3 regions of the Polymorphospora sp. NPDC050346 genome follow, and region 3 is predicted to be linked to each of the others. Evidence: riboswitches for the same ligand, from Rfam matches in the RefSeq annotation. Region 3 holds a riboswitch; each other region holds the start of a gene.
What was found. A riboswitch is a leader RNA that binds a small molecule or an ion and turns the genes downstream of it on or off. The one in region 3 is predicted to bind thiamine pyrophosphate.
Positions count from the first base shown of each region.

Region 1: it holds a riboswitch for thiamine pyrophosphate, as region 3 does, so the genes downstream of both, thiD (bifunctional hydroxymethylpyrimidine kinase/phosphomethylpyrimidine kinase) here and thiE (thiamine phosphate synthase) in region 3, are expected to answer to the same signal.
Region 2: it holds a riboswitch for thiamine pyrophosphate, as region 3 does, so the genes downstream of both, AB0I42_RS30585 (ECF transporter S component) here and thiE (thiamine phosphate synthase) in region 3, are expected to answer to the same signal.

Region 1 covers NZ_JBFAKM010000027.1:1,820-7,940, reverse strand. The annotation lists gene AB0I42_RS24905 (MFS transporter) at 1-378, opposite strand, end outside; gene AB0I42_RS24900 (FCD domain-containing protein) at 428-1,138, shown strand; gene mscL (large conductance mechanosensitive channel protein MscL) at 1,179-1,643, shown strand; gene AB0I42_RS24890 (hypothetical protein) at 1,692-1,925, shown strand; gene AB0I42_RS24885 (hypothetical protein) at 2,007-2,351, shown strand; gene AB0I42_RS24880 (benzoate/H(+) symporter BenE family transporter) at 2,320-3,591, opposite strand; gene AB0I42_RS24875 (XRE family transcriptional regulator) at 3,657-4,238, shown strand; TPP riboswitch at 4,293-4,391, shown strand; gene thiD (bifunctional hydroxymethylpyrimidine kinase/phosphomethylpyrimidine kinase) at 4,446-5,315, shown strand; gene AB0I42_RS24865 (P1 family peptidase) at 5,312-6,121, opposite strand, start outside.
Region 2 covers NZ_JBFAKM010000040.1:35,730-41,850, reverse strand. The annotation lists gene AB0I42_RS30610 (DUF6328 family protein) at 1-167, opposite strand, end outside; gene AB0I42_RS30605 (SIS domain-containing protein) at 240-989, opposite strand; gene AB0I42_RS30600 (AAC(3) family N-acetyltransferase) at 1,003-1,794, opposite strand; gene AB0I42_RS30595 (TIGR03943 family protein) at 1,814-2,563, opposite strand; gene AB0I42_RS30590 (permease) at 2,577-3,518, opposite strand; TPP riboswitch at 3,778-3,883, shown strand; gene AB0I42_RS30585 (ECF transporter S component) at 3,953-4,543, shown strand; gene AB0I42_RS30580 (ABC transporter ATP-binding protein) at 4,632-6,056, shown strand; gene AB0I42_RS30575 (energy-coupling factor transporter transmembrane component T) at 6,059-6,121, shown strand, end outside.
Region 3 covers NZ_JBFAKM010000002.1:404,173-410,293, reverse strand. The annotation lists gene AB0I42_RS04380 (methyltransferase) at 1-423, shown strand, start outside; gene AB0I42_RS04375 (ATP-binding cassette domain-containing protein) at 467-2,146, shown strand; gene AB0I42_RS04370 (aldo/keto reductase) at 2,181-3,122, shown strand; TPP riboswitch at 3,174-3,281, shown strand; gene thiE (thiamine phosphate synthase) at 3,276-3,908, shown strand; gene thiO (glycine oxidase ThiO) at 3,905-4,987, shown strand; gene thiS (sulfur carrier protein ThiS) at 5,019-5,219, shown strand; gene AB0I42_RS04350 (thiazole synthase) at 5,219-5,998, shown strand; gene AB0I42_RS04345 (thiamine phosphate synthase) at 5,995-6,121, shown strand, end outside.

The DNA of each region.
Region 1 (6,121 bases), on a different contig from region 3:
GACGGCCATCGCGACGGCCAGCAGCCGGGCCGGCGAGATCCGGCGGACCAGCCACGGGGTCGCCGCGCCGAGGACGGAGAAGACGATCGCCGGCATGGTGGTGATCAGGCCGGCCATCGCCCCGGACGCGCCGAGCCCGACCCGGACCTCGTCGAGGAGCGCGCCCAGGCTGGTCACCGCCGTACGCAGGTTGAGCGCGACGAGCAGGATGCCGACCAGGATCACCAGACCGCCCCGGACCGCCGGCCCGCTCCCGGTGCTGCCGTCGGCGGGCGGGCCGGCGACGGCGGTCGGCGGCGGTTCCACGCGACGGGCGGCCGGCGGCGGTTCCACGCGAGGGGCAGCCGGCACGGCGAGCGAGGTGGGTGGCGGGGTCATACCGGCGACCATACAATCATGGGATGATTTTCGGCCGAGGCTGTAACCGATGACACTGCCGCCGGCGGGGCCGCGTGCCGGCGCCCGGCAGACCCTCGTCCGCCAGGTCATCGACCAGCTCAACGAGCAGGTGACCAGCGGCGCGTGGCCACTCGGCAGCAAGATCCCGACCGAGCCACAACTCGTGGAGTCGCTCGGCGTGGGCCGCAACACGGTCCGCGAGGCGGTCCGGGCCCTCGTGCACGCCGGCGTCCTGGAGTGCCGGCAGGGCTCGGGGACCTACGTCACCTCGACCGACGAACTGTCCGGTGTGGTCGCCCGCCGGCTGGCCCCCACCGCGGCCCCGGAGGTCGTCCGGGCCGCCCGGGCCGCCGAGGCCGTCGAGGTACGCCGGGCGTTCGAGGTCGAGGCGGCCCGGCTCGCGGCGCTACGACGTACGCCGGAAGACCTCGCCGCGCTCGACGCCGCGCTGACGGCCCGGGAGGCCGCGTGGGAGTCCGGCCGGCCGGAGGTCTTCGTGGCCGCCGACGCGGACCTGCACACGACGATCGTGGCCGCGGCACACAACACGATGCTGGCCGAGCTGTACGCCTCGTTCGGTACGGCGATGCGCGCCACGCTGACCGAGGCGATCGGGCCGGAGCTGCACCCCGACCGGTACGTCGACCACTCGGCACTGGTCGAGGCGATCCGGGCCGGCGACACCGAAGGGGCGACGCGCGAGGCGGGTGCTTTCCTGGAGACCCCACTGCGGGCATAGGTTGTCGATCGACAGCGGCAATCTTCCCCGGAGGTTGGGAATGCTCAAGGGCTTCAAGGACTTCATCCTGCGCGGCAATGTCGTCGACCTGGCGGTCGGTATCGTGATCGGCGCCGCGTTCACCGCGGTGGTGACGCAGTTCACGAAGTCGTTCCTCGAACCACTGATCCGGGTGGTCACCCTGCTGGTCACCGGCGGGGACGGGTTGGAACAGACCGCGCCCGAGTTCCGGGGCATCCCGTTCGACTGGCCGGCGTTCATCAACGCGGCGATCACCCTGTTCCTCACCGCCGCGGTGCTCTACTTCCTGGTGGTCATGCCGATGAACAAGCTCGCCGAGCGGCGCAAGCGGGGCGAGGAGCCGCCGCCCGCGGCGCCGAGCGAGGAGGTCAAGCTCCTCACCGAGATCCGCGACGCCCTGGTCGCCGCCGGCCGGGCGCCGGGCCGCGACGGCGACGCCCTCGACCGCCTGATCAACCGGGAGCAGCCGCCGGCCCAGCGCTGACGCCGGGGCGCCGGCCATTGTCGAACACCTGTTCGATAGGGTCCGCGCATGGAACAGCGAAAGCACTGGTGGAACGGCAAGTGGGGACGACTTGCCCGGCGTGACGTCTACCTTCGCGCCGACGGCGACCGGTGGCACGTGGAGCAGCGCGCGGGGGGCGCCGACGGCGTCCCCCGCTTCTACGAGTTCGACAGCGAGGACGACGCCCTCGACGCCGTACGCGCCCTGCTCGACGGTCCCGGCACCTGGCGGGAACTCTCCGCCCGCCCGACCGCCTGGTGAACGGGACGGCGCGGTGAACGGGACGGCCCGGTGGGCGCGGCCGCCGGGTTTGGCGGCATCCGCCCGGGGTACCGAGGCGCCATGCGACCACCAGTCGATCCGCCGTTCGCCGAGGTCGAGTCCGGAATGCGCGTCGTCGACGCGACCGGGGCGGAGATCGGCCGGGTCGCCGCGTCCCGGCCCGGCGACCCCAACGCGGTGACGGTGCAGGCGCCGCCGGACGGCGCCGGTGAGGGCCTGTCCGAGGTCGAGACACCGGCGGCGCCGGACGTGCCCCCGGATGCCGCCGCCCGCCTGCTCCGGGCCGGCTACCTGCGCGTCGACGGCACTCCCGACCACTACGTGGCGGCCGACCAGATCGCCGAGGTGACCGGCGACGTCGTACTGCTCAAGGTCAGGACGGATCAGCTGACGTCCGGACGCTGACCGGCCCGCCCGCGCCGCCCACCGGCTGCGGTTCGGTGCGCTCCGGCGTCGTGGTCGGCGTCGGCGCGGGCGGCTCGGCGGCGCCGCGGTTGCGGCTGCGCATCAGCAACAGCATGAACCCACCGGCGACCAGCCCCCAGAACGCCGCCCCGATCCCCAGCACCGACAGGCCGGACGCGGTCACCACGAAGGTCACCGCCGCCGCCTCCCGCCCCTCGGGCGCGGCCACCGCCGCGGCGAGGGCGGAGGCCAACGCACCCAGCAGCGCGAGCCCGGCCACCGCCTCGACCAGCACCGGCGGGGAGAGCAACACGAACGCCGTCGCCAGCCCGGCCGTCAGCCCGAGTACGACGTAGCCGACGCCCGACGTCATCGCGGCGATCCACCGGCGGTCCCGGTCGGGGTGGGCGTCCGGGCCGGCCACCAGGGCGGCGGTGATCGCGGCGAGATTGATGACGTGACCACCGGCGGGCGCCGTCAGGCCGCTGGCGATCCCGGTGCCGACCAGGATCGGGCGCAGCGGCGCCCGGTAGCCGTAGTTGGACAGGACCGCCATGCCGGGCACGTTCTGCGAGGCCATCGTGACGACGAAGAGCGGCAGGGCGACGCTGACCAGGGCGGACACGTTCCAGGTCGGCGCGGTGAACTCGAGGACCGGCAGCAGGGCCGCCCCGGTCAGGCCGCCGGGCGGGCCGGACACCGTGATCGCGACGACGGCCACGACGAGCGCGGCGGGCACCGCCCACCGGCGGGCGAACCGGGTCAGCAGCGCCCAGGTGAGGATCACCGGCGCCGCCATCAGCGGTACGTCGATCAGCGCCCGGACCGGGGCGATGCAGAGGCTGAGGAGTACGCCGGCCAGCATGGCACTGGCGATCGGCTGCGGGATGGCGGCGATCCAGCGCCCGAGTGCCGGGAACAGGCCCGCCGCCACGATGAGCAGCGCCGAGACCAGGAACGCGCCCACGGCCGCCGGGAACCCGCCCTCGACCGCCCCGGTCGACACCAGCAGGGCGGCCCCCGGGGTGGACCAGGCGACACTGATCGGCAGCCGGTGGCGCAGGCTCAGCCAGATCGCCACCAGCCCCATCACGACACAGAGGGCGAAGAGACCGGAGGCGGCCTGTCGCTCGGTGGCGCCCACGGCGCGCAGCCCGGCGAGCACCACCGCGAAGGAACTGGCGAAGCCGACGAGGGCGGTCACCACACCGGCCAGCACCGGTTGCGCCAGGCGTTCCATCGACGGTCCTCCCCATGACCAGGCCGTTCCGCAAACGGAACGCTCCGGTCATGCACCATAGCCGGATGGATTCGCGTCGTACAAGCCGCCGACCGGCGGTCGACGGAGGCGGCGAGGGCGCCGAGGTCGGCCGGCGGGTCCGCGAACTCCGGGAGGCCCGGGGCGTCTCCCTCTCCGCCCTGTCCCGACGCGCCGGCGTCGGCAAGGCGACCCTGTCCGGCCTGGAGAACGGCACCCGCAACCCGACCCTGGAGACGCTCTACGCGGTGACGGCCGAACTCGGGGTTCCGCTGGCGGCCGTACTCGCCGCCCCCGGCACGGATGCCGCGACGATCCGCGGTACGGCGGTCGAGGCGACCCTGCTCCAGGTCTTCGACGAGGGCGACGTCACCTTCGAGCTCTACCGGATGCGGGTGCCGCCCGGACCACCGCAGACCTCACCGGCACACCAGCGGGGGGTGGCCGAACACGTCACCGTCTTCAGTGGACTGCTCCGGGCCGGCCCCGTCGGCGCGCCCGCCCTCGCCGGCACCGGCCAGCACATCACCTGGATCTCCGACGTACCCCACGTCTACGGCGCGGTCGGCGACGACGAGGTGCACGCGAGCCTGCTGATCCGCTACCCCGGCCGGTCGCGACGCCCGTAGCCGGGCCACCCGGTCTCACTGCTCGTACCCGGCCCGCGGGCTGGATACGATGTCGGCAGTGACACGGGGTGCCCGCCCTTCGAGCGGGCTGAGATCACACCCGTCGAACCTGATCTAGTTCGTACTAGCGAAGGGATGTCCGGGTGAGCCCACGCCTGTCCACCATTGCCCGGTGCGCCGCCGCTCCCTTCAGGAAGGCGTGCGGCCATGCACCCGACTGACCCGACCGACCACCGGCAGACACCACGCGTCCTCTCCGTCGCGGGTACGGACCCGACCGGCGGCGCCGGAATCCAGGCGGACCTGAAGAGCATCGCCGCCAACGGCGGATACGGCATGGCGGTGGTCACCGCCCTGGTCGCCCAGAACACCATGGGAGTCCGGTCGGTGCACATCCCGCCGGTCGAGTTCCTCACCGAACAACTCGACTCGGTCAGCGACGACGTCGAGATCGACGCCGTGAAGATCGGAATGCTCGCCAACTCGACCATCATCGAGGCGGTCGCCGACTGGCTCCGCCGGCAGCGGCCGCCGGTCGTGGTCCTCGACCCCGTCATGGTCGCCACCAGCGGCGACCGGCTGCTCGACGAGCGCGCGGTCGACGCGATCCGGGACCTCGTCCGGCACGCCGACCTCGTCACGCCCAACATCCCCGAACTCGCCGTCCTCGCCGACGAGCCCGCGGTCTCCCGGTGGGACGACGTACTCGAGCAGGCGCACCGGGTGTCCGCCACGTACGGCGTCACCGTCCTGGCCAAGGGCGGGCATCTCGCCGACGGGTCGGCCTCCGACGCCCTGGTCGACGCCGGCGGGCGGCTGTCCGGCGGCCGGGACCTCTTCGAGTTCCCCGGTGAACGGATCGAGACGACCAACACCCACGGCACCGGCTGCTCGCTGTCGTCGGCGCTGGCGACCCTGCGCCCGCAGGCACCCGGCTGGGAGCATGCCGTCGACCGGGCGAAGCGCTGGCTGACGGAGAGCATCACCCACGGCGCGGCGCTCCGGGTCGGCCACGGCAACGGCCCGATCAGCCACTTCGCCGGCCTGTGGGCCGGCCAAGAGGGGACGTGGTCCTAGCCCGTACGGGCCACACCACGCTCACCGAGCAGCGCGAGCAACCTGTCGTGCGGGACGGCATACCTGACGTGGCCGTTGAACCCGACCGTGGTCGTCGCCATGAACAGCGAGTTCAGCAGCGCCTCCTCGGTCGCCTCGAGGACGGCGGTGAACAACGGATCCACATCGGCCTCCGGCAGCACCGGCAGGCCCGGTTCGGCCGTGGCGAACGCCAGCGCGTAGTCCCCGCTGCCGCTGGTGAAGTCCGACCCGACCCGCCCCATCGCGAAGATGGCGCGCCGGGCGAGGCGGCCGAGCTGGCGCGCGTCCAGGCGGGCGTTGGTCGCGACCACGATGACACAGGAGTTGCCCGGATGCTCCGTGGCCGCCCCAGGCGCCGCTCCTGGCATCGCCGGTGCCACCGGTACGCCCATCCGCTCGCGCGACACCGGCACCCCGCACACCCGCAGCACGCCGGAGAAGTTCGACTGGACGAGGACACCGACGGTCGCCGCTCCGCGCGAGGTCGTGGCCACCCGTGACGACGTACCGATGCCGGCCTTGAACCCCAGGGCGCCGGTGCCGGTGCCGGCGCCGACACACCCCTCGCCCGGCAGCCCACCGGTGGCACCGTGCAGGGCGGCGAGCACGTGTTCCTCGGTCACCGGCCGCGCCCGGATGTCGGAGAGGAAGCCGTCGTTGGTTTCGGCGACCACCGGGTTCACCGACTGCGCGTCCTCCCGCCCGGGCAACCCCAGCAGGTACGTCACCAACGCGTCCGCGACCCGGAACGTCGACAGGGTCGCGGTCAGCAACACCGGCGTCTC
Region 2 (6,121 bases), on a different contig from region 3:
ACGTAGACGTCCCGCTGGAACGCTGTGGTGTCCGGGAAGCCGCTGCTGAACGGCAGCGTGAGCAGGAAGGCGAAGAGAATCTGTACGCCGGTCTGCGCGACCCGCAACTCCTGGAGCAGGTCGGCGAAGTTGCGTTGCCAACGCTGCTTCTCGGTCTCCTTGGCCACCTGACGCCTCCTATGGCACCCCGCCGATGACAACGCCCGTGAATGCCCCGGCGGAGGGGTGACGAAACAACCTCAGCTACCGCGCCTGATCCGGCCGGCGTACCGCCGCTCCAACTCCTCGTTGTGCGCGTCGCCGGCCGGGATGTTCGCCGACAGGTAGACCGGCGGGGTCTGCCCGGCGTCGACCAGCCGGCGCACGACCTCGACCACGATCTGCTGCGCCAGCAGGGCGGCGGTGATCGACGAGACCGCGCCGACCGCGCCGCCGCCGGGCAGTTCCAGGGTCGCGTCCCCGTACGGGGCACCGTTGTCGAGGACCACGTCGGCGAGGTCGGCGAGCTTGCGCCCGGACGGGTGCCGCGACTCGACGCCGGCCGAGTGCTCCCGCGAGGTGATCGCGATCAGGCCGTGGCCGCGCTCCTTGACGAGCTGGGTGAACTCCACGATCGCCCCGTTGACCCCGGAGTTGGAGGCGACGACGAAGACGTCGGCGGGGCTTACCGGCAGCAGGTCGAGCAGGCGGTGGGCGACGGCCGGGTCGCGTTCGAGGGTCGGCCCGAGCACGCTCGGCGACTCACCGCCGTGGATCACCACGTCGCGCAGCGCCACCCGGTTGGTGGGGACCAGTCCCCCGGCCCGGCCGGCGATCTCCATGGCGAGCGCCTCGGAGTGGCCGGTGCCGAAGGCGTGCACCACCCCGTCGGCGGCCAGCGCCGCGGCGATCAGGTCGGCGGCTCCTTCGACAGCTTCGCGCTGGCCGGCGGAGACCCGGTCGATCGTCGACCGGACGACGGACAGGTAGGCATCGGCGCTGAGGGTCATCGGTCCTCCGGGTTCATCGGTTGGCGGCGATCCAGTCCACGGCGAAGTCGACGGCGGCCCGCTGGCGCATCAGCCGGCACCGGGCGGCACCGACCTCGCCGAACCGGACCGCGCCGGTCCCGTCCAGGTCGGCGCCGAGCAGTTCGAAGTCGCCCTCGTCGAGGTCGACGTCGTCCCACCAGCTCCATTCCCGGCCGCCGTCGCCGGTCAGCACGGCGGCGCCGAGGCGGTCCCGGGGCGGGTCCGGCTGCCGGTATTCGGCCAGGTGCAGCGAGGTGTTGGAGTCGTGGCCGACGCCGAGCAGCAGCACGTCGGCGTCGAGGTCGTAGAGCCGGCCCAGCGGCGAGGCGTCGCCGAGCATCCCGGCCCGCGGGTGGTCGGCGACGATGTCGCCGGCCCGGGCGCCGAGGGCCGCGAACGACACCTGCGGGTGGTCGCTGCGCCGGGCTCCCGGCGACGTACGCACCAGCTCGGCGAGCGCCCCCATCCAGCGGCTCGGCGTCACGGCCGGGTCGAAGCCCGGCATCTCGTCGCGGATGGTCGCCCACCAGTGCTCCGGTACGGGCGGGTTGCGCCAGTTCGCCGGGTCGGAGTTGTCCGGGGTGTGGGTCGGCACGACCAGGGTGCCGTCCGGGCCGAGCACGTCCCGCAGGGCCAGTACGACGATCTGCGGGCCGCCGCACACCCAGCCGAGCGGGCGCATCGAGGCGTGTACGACGAGCACCGATCCGGGCCGTACGCCGAGCCGGACGAGGTCCGCGGCGAGCATGGCGCGGGTGAGCGGGGCCGCCTGGGTGATCTCCACTCCCGCCACGGTACGTCGGCTACCCGTACTGCTGTTTCGGCGGGTCCACCTGTCGCCAGGACTCGACCTGGAGGTAGGGGATGTCCTCGCCGTTGACCGGGTCGGTCATGACACGGTCGGTGTAGCCGCCGACCACCTCGACCCAACTGTCGGCGGGCAGCCCGACCGGAACGTTGCCGCTCATCCCGAGTTTGATCGGCCGCCCGTCGGCGGCGCAGCAGGACAGGATCATCCGGGCCAGGATCGGTTCGCCGCCCGGCCCCTCGGCGAGGAAGCCGGTGAGCTGCACGGTCCGGCCGGTCAGCGAGGCGCCACCGTCGAAGATCGCCCGGGACGCGTAGTCGAGCACGCTGATCTTCGCCGGGTCGCCCTCGGGCAGCGGCGGGTAGCTGTCGGCCCGCTGGCTGGAGAGCGCGGTGCCGGCCTGGCCGGCCGCGAACGAGCCGAGCGCCGGCGGGGCGACCAGCAGCAGGCCGAGCACCGGTGCGATCAGCAGCCAGCCGACGCGTGGCTCGTGGTGTCCCTTGCCCCCGTGCTCGTGGCCGTGGTCGTCGTGCTCGTGGTCGTGCCCGGCGCCGGTGGTGCCCGGCCGGGGGCGCAGGTCGTGCAGCAGCGTCATCACCGCGACCGCGACCAGCAGGACACCGGAGGCGATCAGGAACGGCCGCAGCCCCTCCTTGACGTAGCGCAGGTACATGTCGGTGAAGCTGGCCTTGAGTACCGAGCCGCCGAGCAGCAGCAGCACCACGGCCTGGGCCCGCCGGTTCATCGCCGTCCTCCGCTCACAGCAGCACCACACCGACCCCGACGGCCACCAGTACGGCCACCACGAAGGTGGCCGGGGCGAACCGGAACGCGAACCGCCGGCCGAAGACGCCGGCCTGCATCGACACCAGCTTGAGGTCGACCATCGGGCCGACGACCAGGAAGACCAGCCGGGAGGTCAGCGAGAACTGCGACAGCGACGCGGCGACGAAGGCGTCGGCCTCCGAGCAGATCGACAGCAGCACGGCGAGCACGGCCAGCACCAGCACCGACAGCACCGGGTTGTCGGCGACCAGTTGCAGCCAGCGCTCCGGCACCAGCACGTTGATGCAGGCCGCCGCCATCGCGCCGAGCACCAGGAAGCCGCCGGCGTGCACCACGTCGTGGCGTACGGCCGCCCAGAACGCCCGGCCCTTGGACATGCCGTCGAGTTCGGGGCGGTGCGGCAGCCGGATCCAGTCGGCGCGGCCCAGCCGCAGCCACAACCAACCCATGATCATCGCGACGACGATGCTGGCCAGGCCGCGGGCGACCACCATCTCCGGGTTGCCGGGAAAGGCGACGGCGGTCGAGGCGAGCACGATCGGGTTGATCGCCGGCGCGGCGAGCAGGAACGCCAGGGCGGCGGCGGGGGTGACCCCGCGCCGGATCAGCGAGCCGGCGATCGGCACCGCGCCGCACTCGCAGCCGGGCAGGACCACGCCGGCGGCGCTGGCCACCGGTACGGCCAGGGCCGGGTGTCGCGGCAGCGCCCGGGCCCAGAACGAGCGGGGCACGAAGACCGCGATCACGGCCGAGAGCACGACGCCGAAGACCAGGAACGGCACCGCCTGCACCATGACCGAGACGAACACGGTCGTCCAGGTCTGCAGGCGCGGGCTGGAGATCGCGGTCGAGAGCGGCCCCCGGAAGACCACCAGCAGGAGCAGCAGCGCGGCGAGCACCTCGACCGAGCCGATCCGGTCGCCGAGGAGCGGGCGGCGCGGTGGTGGTCCGGGGTCGGGTGGGCCGCCGCCCGCCGGTCCGGTGCCGCTGGCGGGGCCGGCCCCCGTGGTGTCGGGGGCGGCATTGGCCGTGGTCACTGAAGGCTGGTCCCTTCACTACGGACGGTCGCGGTGGGGGCAGACCACCCTACCGCGCGACCAGGTGTCGGGGGCCACATCCGACCTCGGCGCTGTCGCGAAATCACCGTCGGTGCTAGCGTCGGCGCCACAACTTCATATCCGACAGGGGAGCGCACAGCGCTGAGAGTGCGGGACACCACCGCAGACCCTCGAACCTGATCTGGGTAATGCCAGCGCAGGGAGTTCGGTCGATTCTCCAGCCGCGCCACGACCGTCCGGTCGTGGCGTGCGTCTTGCCTGGTTCGCTCGAAGAACTGGGAGGCACAGCCATGACACAACCCACCGCCAGCCGCTGGCGTACGGTCGACATCGTCGTCGCGTCGGTGATCGCCGTCGCGTTCGGCGTCATCTTCTGGGCCTGGAACCTCGTGTGGAGCGCCACCGACCCCGCCTTCGCCTTCTTCCCGGGGGCCCAGGGCATCATCTACGGCATCTGGCTGCTGCCCGGCGTGATCGGCGGGCTGGTGATCCGCAAGCCGGGGGCGGCGTTCTACTGCGAGTTCCTCGCCGCGTTCATCTCGGTGATCCTCGGCAGCCAGTGGGGTGCCCTGGCCATCGTGCAGGGCGCCTTCCAGGGCCTCGGTGCGGAGGCCGCGTTCCTCGCGTTGCGTTACCGCTCCTTCAAGCTGCCGGTGGCCGTGGTCTCCGGCGCGCTCGCCGGCCTGGCCGCCGCGGTCTTCGACCAGATCCGCTACTACGCCGGCTACGACCTCGTCTCGTACCGGATCCCGATGTTCGTCTTCACCGTGATCAGCGCCGCCGTGATCGCCGGTGCCGGCGGCTGGGCGCTGACCCGGGCGCTGGCCCGGACCGGGGCCCTGGATCGCTTCCCGGCCGGCCGCGAGCGGACCGCCGTCTGAACCGGATGCACCGATCAAGGACCGGGTACGCGGCGGCGCCCGCGTACCCGGACTCGGCCTGGACCGGCAACGGCCCGGCGGGGCGCCGGTGAGCGCCGTCGAGCTGCGCGGCTTCGGGTGGCGGCACGCCGGCCGTAAGGCGTGGGCGGTCCGCGGCCTCGACCTGCGCGTCGAGCACGGCGAGCGGGTGCTGTTGCTCGGCCCGTCCGGGGCCGGCAAGAGCACCCTGCTCGCCGCGCTCGCCGGGCTGCTCGCCGAGGACTCCGGCGAGCAGGAGGGCACCGTCGAGATCGACGGGCTCGACCCGCGCAAGTCGCGGGAGCGGGTCGGCATCGTCTTCCAGGACCCGGAGAGCCAGCTCGTGATGGCGCGCTCCGGTGACGACGTGGCGTTCGGGCTGGAGAACCGGGGGGTGCCGGCCGGCGAGATCTGGCCCCGGGTCGACGAGGCGCTGCACCGGGTCGGCTTCCCCTACGACCGGGACCGGCCGACCGCCGCGCTGTCCGGCGGCGAACAGCAGCGGCTCGCCCTGGCCGGCGTCCTCGCCCTGCGCCCCGACCTGCTGCTGCTCGACGAACCGACGGCCAACCTCGACCCGGCCGGCGCGGCGCTGGTGCGCGACGCGCTCGATCGGGCGGTCGGCCGGGACACCACGATGGTCCTGGTCGAGCACCGGGTGGCCGACGCGCTGCCGCTGGTCGACCGGGTGGTGGTGCTGGCGCCGGCCGGCGGCGTGACCGCCGACGGCGCACCGGATCAGATCTTCGCCAGCCACGGCGACACGCTGGCCGACGGCGGCGTGTGGGTGCCCGGCCGGCAGGTCCCGGCCCGCCGGGCCACGACGGCACCGGGCGACGTGCTGCTCACCGCCGAGGCGGCCGGCCTGCCGCCGCGCCTGGCACCGACCGACCTGGCCGTACGCGCCGGCGAGGCGGTCGCCGTACTCGGGCCGAACGGGGCCGGCAAGTCGACGCTGGCGCTGCTGCTCGGCGGGCTGCTCCGGCCGGGCACCGGGCAGGTGGTGGCGACGCCGGCCCTGGCCGGTGCCGACCACCGCCGGCCGCCGCACCGCTGGCGGGCACCGGCGCTGACCCGCCGGATCGGGTCGGTCTTCCAGGACCCGGAGCACCAGTTCGTCACCGGCACGGTCTTCGACGAACTGGCGCTCGGCCCGCGCCGCACCGGCGCCGCTCCCGCCACCGTCAAGTCCACCGTGGACACTCTGCTGGCCCGGCTGCGGCTGGACCGGCTCGCCGGCGCCAACCCGTACACGCTCTCCGGTGGCGAGGCGCGGCGGCTGAGCGTGGCGACCGCGCTGGCCACCGCACCACGCCTGCTGGTGCTCGACGAGCCGACGTTCGGCCAGGACCGGCGTACCTGGATCGAACTGGTCGATCTGCTCGCCGGCCTGCGCGACGCGGGGCACGGCGTCGTCGCGGTCACCCACGACGCCGACTTCGTCGCCGCGCTCGCCGACCGGACCGTCCAGGTGGCCCCGGCGGTGCGGCGGTGACGGTGCCCGGCGGGCCGGTCGCCCGGTCGGACGCGCCGCTGGCCCGGCGCAACCCGGTCGCCAAG
Region 3 (6,121 bases):
ACCGGCCACCTGCTCGACCTGGGCTGCGGTTACGGGCCGATCGCGTGCGCGCTGGCGACCGTCGCGCCGGCCGCCACCGTCCACGCCGTCGACGTCAACGCCCGCGCCCGGGAACTCGCCGCCGAGAACGCGGCCCGGATCGGCGCCGCCGACCGGGTCCGGGTCGCCGCGCCCGACGACGTACCCGACGACGTCGTCTTCGCCCAGATCTGGTCGAACCCGCCGATCCGGATCGGCAAGGCCGAACTGCACGCCATGCTCACCCGCTGGCTGCCCCGGCTCGCGCCGGACGGGGTCGGCTGGCTCGTCGTGGCCCGGCACCTCGGCGGCGACTCGCTCCACCGCTGGCTGGTCGATCAGGGTTTCCGGGTCGACCGGCACGCCAGCCAGAAGGGCTACCGGGTACTGCGGGTGACCCGCTGAAACCCGCTGTCGCCGGACCGGTCGGTTCGGGCACGATGCCCCGGTGGGTTATGTAGACGTCGCCGGGGTCGCGCACACGCTGCCCGACGGCCGCCAGCTGTTCGCCGACGTGTCGTTCCGGGTCGGTGAGGGCGCCAAGGTCGCCCTGGTCGGCCCGAACGGCGCCGGCAAGACAACGCTGCTGCGCATGGTGGCCGGCGACCTGACGCAGCAGACCGGTGCCATCGCCCGGTCCGGCGGGCTGGGCGTGATGCGCCAGTTCATCGGCATGATCGGCGACGACACCACACTGCTCGACCTGGCGCTGTCGCTGGCCGCCCCGGTGCTTCGGGACGCCGGCCGGCGGGTGGCCGCCACCGAGGTGGCGCTGCGCACCGCCGAGGCCCGCGGCAAGTACAGCAACGCGGCCGGCAAGGCGCAGATGGCGTACGCCGACGCGCTGGCCGCCTGGGGCGAGACCGGCGGCTACGAGGCCGAGGTGGTCTTCGACACCGTCGCCACGATCGTGCTCGACCAGCCGTGGGACGCCGTCCGGGACCGACCCGTACGCACCCTCTCCGGCGGGCAGCAGAAGCGGTTCGCGCTCGAACTGCTGCTCCGCGGCACCGACGAGGTGTTGCTCCTCGACGAGCCGGACAACTTCCTCGACGTACCCGGCAAGCGCTGGCTCGAACGGCGGCTGCGCGAGTCGGCCAAGTCCGTGCTCTACGTCTCGCACGACCGGGAGTTGCTGGCCCAGACCGCCGACCGGGTCGTCGCCGTCGAGGGCGGCAGCGCCTGGACCCACCCGGGCGGGTTCGCAAGCTGGCACGAGGCCCGGGTCGCCCGCCACGACCAGCTCGAGGAACGTCGGCGGCGGTGGGACGAGGAGCACCAGAAGCTGCGTGAGCTGATGCTGATGTACAAGCAGAAGGCCGCGTACAACGACGGGATGGCGTCGCGCTACCAGGCGGCGCAGACCCGGCTGCGCAAGTTCGAGGAGGCCGGTCCGCCACCGCTGCCGCCGAAGGACCAGGCCGTCCGGATGCGGCTCACCGGTGGTCGTACCGGCAAGCGGGCCGTCATGTGCGAGCAGCTCGAACTCGACGGCCTGACGTACCCCTTCGACGTGGAGATCTGGTACGGCGACCGGGTCGCGGTCCTCGGCGCCAACGGCACCGGGAAGTCGCACTTCCTGCGGCTGCTCGCCCGCGGCGGCACCGACCCCGATCCGGCGAACGTGCCGGTCGACGTCGGGGTGACACTGGCACCCGTCACCCACGACGGGGTCGTACGGCTCGGGGCCCGGGTCCGGCCCGGCCATTTCTCGCAGACCCACGACCGGCCGGAACTGATGGCGAAGACCCTGGTCGAGGTGTTGTGGCGCGGCGACGACCATCGCGACGGGATGGACCGGCACGCGGCGATGGCGGCGCTGGGCCGCTACGAACTCGCCGGCCAGGGCGACCAGCGGTTCGGCACGCTGTCCGGCGGGCAGCAGGCCCGGTTCCTGGTGCTGCTGCTGGAGTTGTCCGGGGCGACCCTGCTGCTGCTCGACGAGCCGACCGACAACCTCGACCTGGCCAGCGCCGAGGCACTCGAAGAGGGGCTGCGGGCCTTCGACGGCACGGTGGTGGCGGTGACCCACGACCGGTGGTTCAGCCGGTCGTTCGACCGCTTCGTGCTCTTCCGTGGCGACGGCGAGGTGGTCGAGGTGCCCGAACCGGTCTGGGACGTCGCCTGACGCCGTCCCGCATAGGCTCGGCGGCATGACTGAGATGCGCTACCGCCGGTTGGGTGACTCCGGGCTCGTGGTGTCCGTGGTCGGCATCGGCTGCAACAATTTCGGCCGCAAGCTCGACGCCGCCGGCACGAAGGCGGTCGTGGACGCCGCGATCGACGCCGGGATCAACCTCTTCGACACCGCCGACATCTACGGCAACCCGCACGGCGCCTCCGAGGAGCAGCTCGGTGCGGCGCTGCGTGGGCGCCGGGACGAGGTGGTGGTGGCCACCAAGTTCGGCATGAACATGGAGGGGGCCAACGGCGCCGACCGGGGTGCCCGTGGAGCCCGCCGGTACATCGTCCGGGCCGTCGAGGCGTCGCTGCGCCGGCTCGGCACCGACCACATCGACCTCTACCAGATGCACGAGCCCGATCCGGCGACGCCGATCGAGGAGACGCTGTCGGCGCTCGACGATCTCGTCCGCGCCGGGAAGGTCCGTTACCTCGGCAACTCCAACTTCGCCGGCTGGCAGATCGCCGACGCCGAGTGGACCGCCCGGACCCGGAACCTGACCCGGTTCGTCAGCGCCCAGAACCACTACAACCTCATCGAGCGGGACGCCGAGACCGAGGTCGTGCCGGCCTGCGAGCGGTTCGGGCTGGGCCTGCTGCCGTTCTTCCCGCTGGCCAGTGGCCTGCTCAGCGGCAAGTACCGGCGCGGCGAGAGCGCGCCGCAGGGCACCCGGCTGGCCGAGGACCGGTGGGCCAGGCGGCTGGCCGCCGCGCCCTGGGACCTGATCGAGTCACTGGAGAAGTTCGCCGCGGAGCGCGGCCGCAACCTGCTCGACGTCGCCATCGGCGGGCTCGCCGCCCGCCCCGCGGTCACCTCCGTGATCGCCGGCGCGACCACCCCGGACCAGGTACGCGCCAACGCGCGGGCCGGCGCCTGGGAGCCGTCCGCCGAAGACCGGGAGGCGCTCGCCACCCTGCTCTGACCTGGTCCCCCCTTTACGGGGACCGGACGGCAGACGTACTCTCGGTCGCGGAAGTGACCCACGGGAGCCCGGTGCACCGGGCTGAGAGGGGGGCTGCAGCCCCCGACCGTCGAACCTGATCCGGGTAATGCCGGCGCAGGGAGGAGTGCTGCTGTGCCGTCTTTCGGACGACTGCATCTCGTGACCGACACCCGGCCGGGCCGGGATCCGCTCGCCGTCGTACGGGCCGCCCTGTCCGCCGCCGGCGCCGAACTCGTCGTACAGGTCCGGGTCGAGGACCTGGCGAGCGACCGGGAGGCGTACGACCTGGCCGGCCGGGTCACCGACCTGTGCGCGGCGGCCGGAGCGACCTGCCTGGTCAACGACCGGCTGCATGTCGCGCTCGCGGTCGGCGCCGCCGGCGGTCACGTGGGCGCGCTCGACCTGCCCGTCGACGCGGCCCGCCGGGTGCTCGGCCCGGACGCGGTGCTCGGCGCCACCGCGCGTACCGGGGAGGCGGGGCGGGCGGCGGTGGCGGCCGGGGCGACCTATCTCGGCGTCGGGCCCTGCTACCCGACGTCGACCAAGGACGGGCTGCCGGCCCCGATCGGGCCGGCCGGGATCGCCGCGGTGGCCGGCGCGGTCGACGTGCCGGTCATCGCGATCGGCGGGGTGACCGCGGCCAGCGCCCCGGAACTCGTCGCGGCCGGTGCGTACGGCGTGGCCGTCGTCGGCGCCGTCTCGTCGGCCGCCGACCCGGCCCGGGCCACCGCCGAACTGCTCGCCGCGATCACGGCCGTCCGATGAGGCCGGACGTCGCCGTCGTCGGCGCCGGGCCGATCGGACTCGCCATCGCATGGCGCTGCGCCGCCCGGGGGATGAGCGTGGTCGTCCACGACCCGGCCCCCGGTTCGGGAGCGTCGGACGTGGCGGCCGGGATGCTGGCCCCGGTGGCCGAGGCGTACTTCGGCGAGGAGGAGCTGACCTCGCTGCTGGTCGCCTCCGCCGCCCGCTGGCCCGGCTTCGCCGCCGAACTCGCGCGGGCCGCCGGCACCGAGGTCGGCTATCGCGACGAGGGCACCCTCGTGGTGGCCCTCACCGCCGACGACCTGGCCGAGGCGGAGCGGCTGTGGACGTACCAGCGAGGGCTGGGGCTGCCGATCACGGTGCTGCGCCCGGCGGAGCTGCGGGCCCGCGAGCCCGGGCTCTCGCCGCGGGTGCGCGGTGGCGGGTACGCCCCCGACGACCACCAGGTCGACCCCCGGCGCCTGGTCGTCGCCCTGGCGGCGGCGGCGCGGCAGGCCGGGGTACGCGTCGAGCCGACCACGGTCACCGATCTGTCCACGGTGGACGCGGGCACGGTGGTGGTGGCCAACGGCGTCGGCGCCGCCGCACTGGCCGGCGTGCCGGTCCGGCCGGTCAAGGGCCAGGTGCTGCGGCTGCGCGCGCCGGACGGTGCCGCGCCCGGCTTCCGGCACGTGATCCGGGGCTACGCCGACCGGCGGCACGTCTACCTCGTGCCGCGCGCCGACGGCGAGGTGGTGGTCGGGGCGACCGTCGAGGAACGGCTCGACGACACCGTCACGGCGGGAGCCGTACTCGATCTGCTGCGGGCCGCGACCGACCTGCTGCCGGAGATCGCCGAATACCACCTCACCGAGACCCGGGTCGGCTGGCGGCCCGGCACGCCGGACAACGCCCCGATCATCGGTGCGCTGCCCGGCCGGCCGGGAGTGGTCGTGGCCACCGGGCACTACCGGCACGGCATCGTGCTGACGCCGCTGACCGCCGACCTGGTCGCGGACCTCGTCACGACCGGGGTCCCCGACCCGGTGCTGGACCCGTTCGGGCCGGCCCGCTTCACCACCGATCCGACGCCGAACTGAGAGCGGAGGCACGCCCGTGCCGGACGATCCGATCGAACTCACCGTCAACGGGGCCACCCGCCCCTTCACCCCGGGTACGACCGTCGCCGCGGTCGTCGCCGCCTCGACCACCCAGCACCGCGGCGTGGCGGTGGCCGTCAACGGCGAGGTGGTGCCGAGGGGCGCCTGGCCGGCGACCACGCTGCGGCCCGGTGACCGGGTCGAGGTGCTGACCGCGGCCCAGGGCGGCTGATCGCGGTGTCGTCGTTCGAACTCGGCGGGCAGACCTTCACCTCGCGACTGATCCTCGGCACCGGCGGTGCCGCGAACCTCCACGTGCTGGAACGGGCCATCCGGGCGTCCGGCACCGAACTGGTCACGCTCGCGCTGCGCCGGGTCGACACCGCCGCCACCATGCAGGGCGGGCTGCTCGACCTGCTCGACCGGTGCGGGGTACGGCTGCTGCCGAACACCGCCGGCTGCTACACCGCCACCGAGGCGGTGAAGGTCGCCCACCTGGCCCGCGAGGCGTTCGAGACGGACTGGGTGAAGCTGGAGGTCATCGGGGACGAGCGCACCCTGCTGCCGGACGGGGTGGAACTCCTCGCCGCCGCCGAACGCCTGGTCGCCGACGGGTTCACCGTGCTGCCGTACACCTCCGACGACCCGGTGCTGGCCCGCCGGCTGGCCGACGTCGGCTGTGCCGCGGTCATGCCGGCCGGGGCGCCGATCGGGTCCGGGCTCGGCATCAGCAACGAGCACCACATCCGGCTGATCACACAGTCGGTGGACGTACCGGTGATCCTCGACGCGGGCATCGGCACCGCGTCCGACGCCGCCCGGGCGATGGAACTCGGCTGCGCCGGCGTGCTGCTGGCCAGCGCGGTGACCCGGGCCGCCGACCCGGAGCGGATGGCCACGGCGATGCGGCACGGGGTCGAGGCCGGCTGGCTGGCCGCCGGTGCCGGCCGGATCGCCCGCCGGTCCCACGCCCTGGCGTCCACACCGGACGACGGGCGGCCACAACTGTGACCGGGCCGGGCGGCGTCGTCGTCCTCACCGACCGTCGGCTGGCCCACCGGCCACTGGTCGACGTGGTGCGGGGCTGTGTCGACGGCGGCGCCCGGTGGGTCGTGCTGCGGGAACGGGACCTTC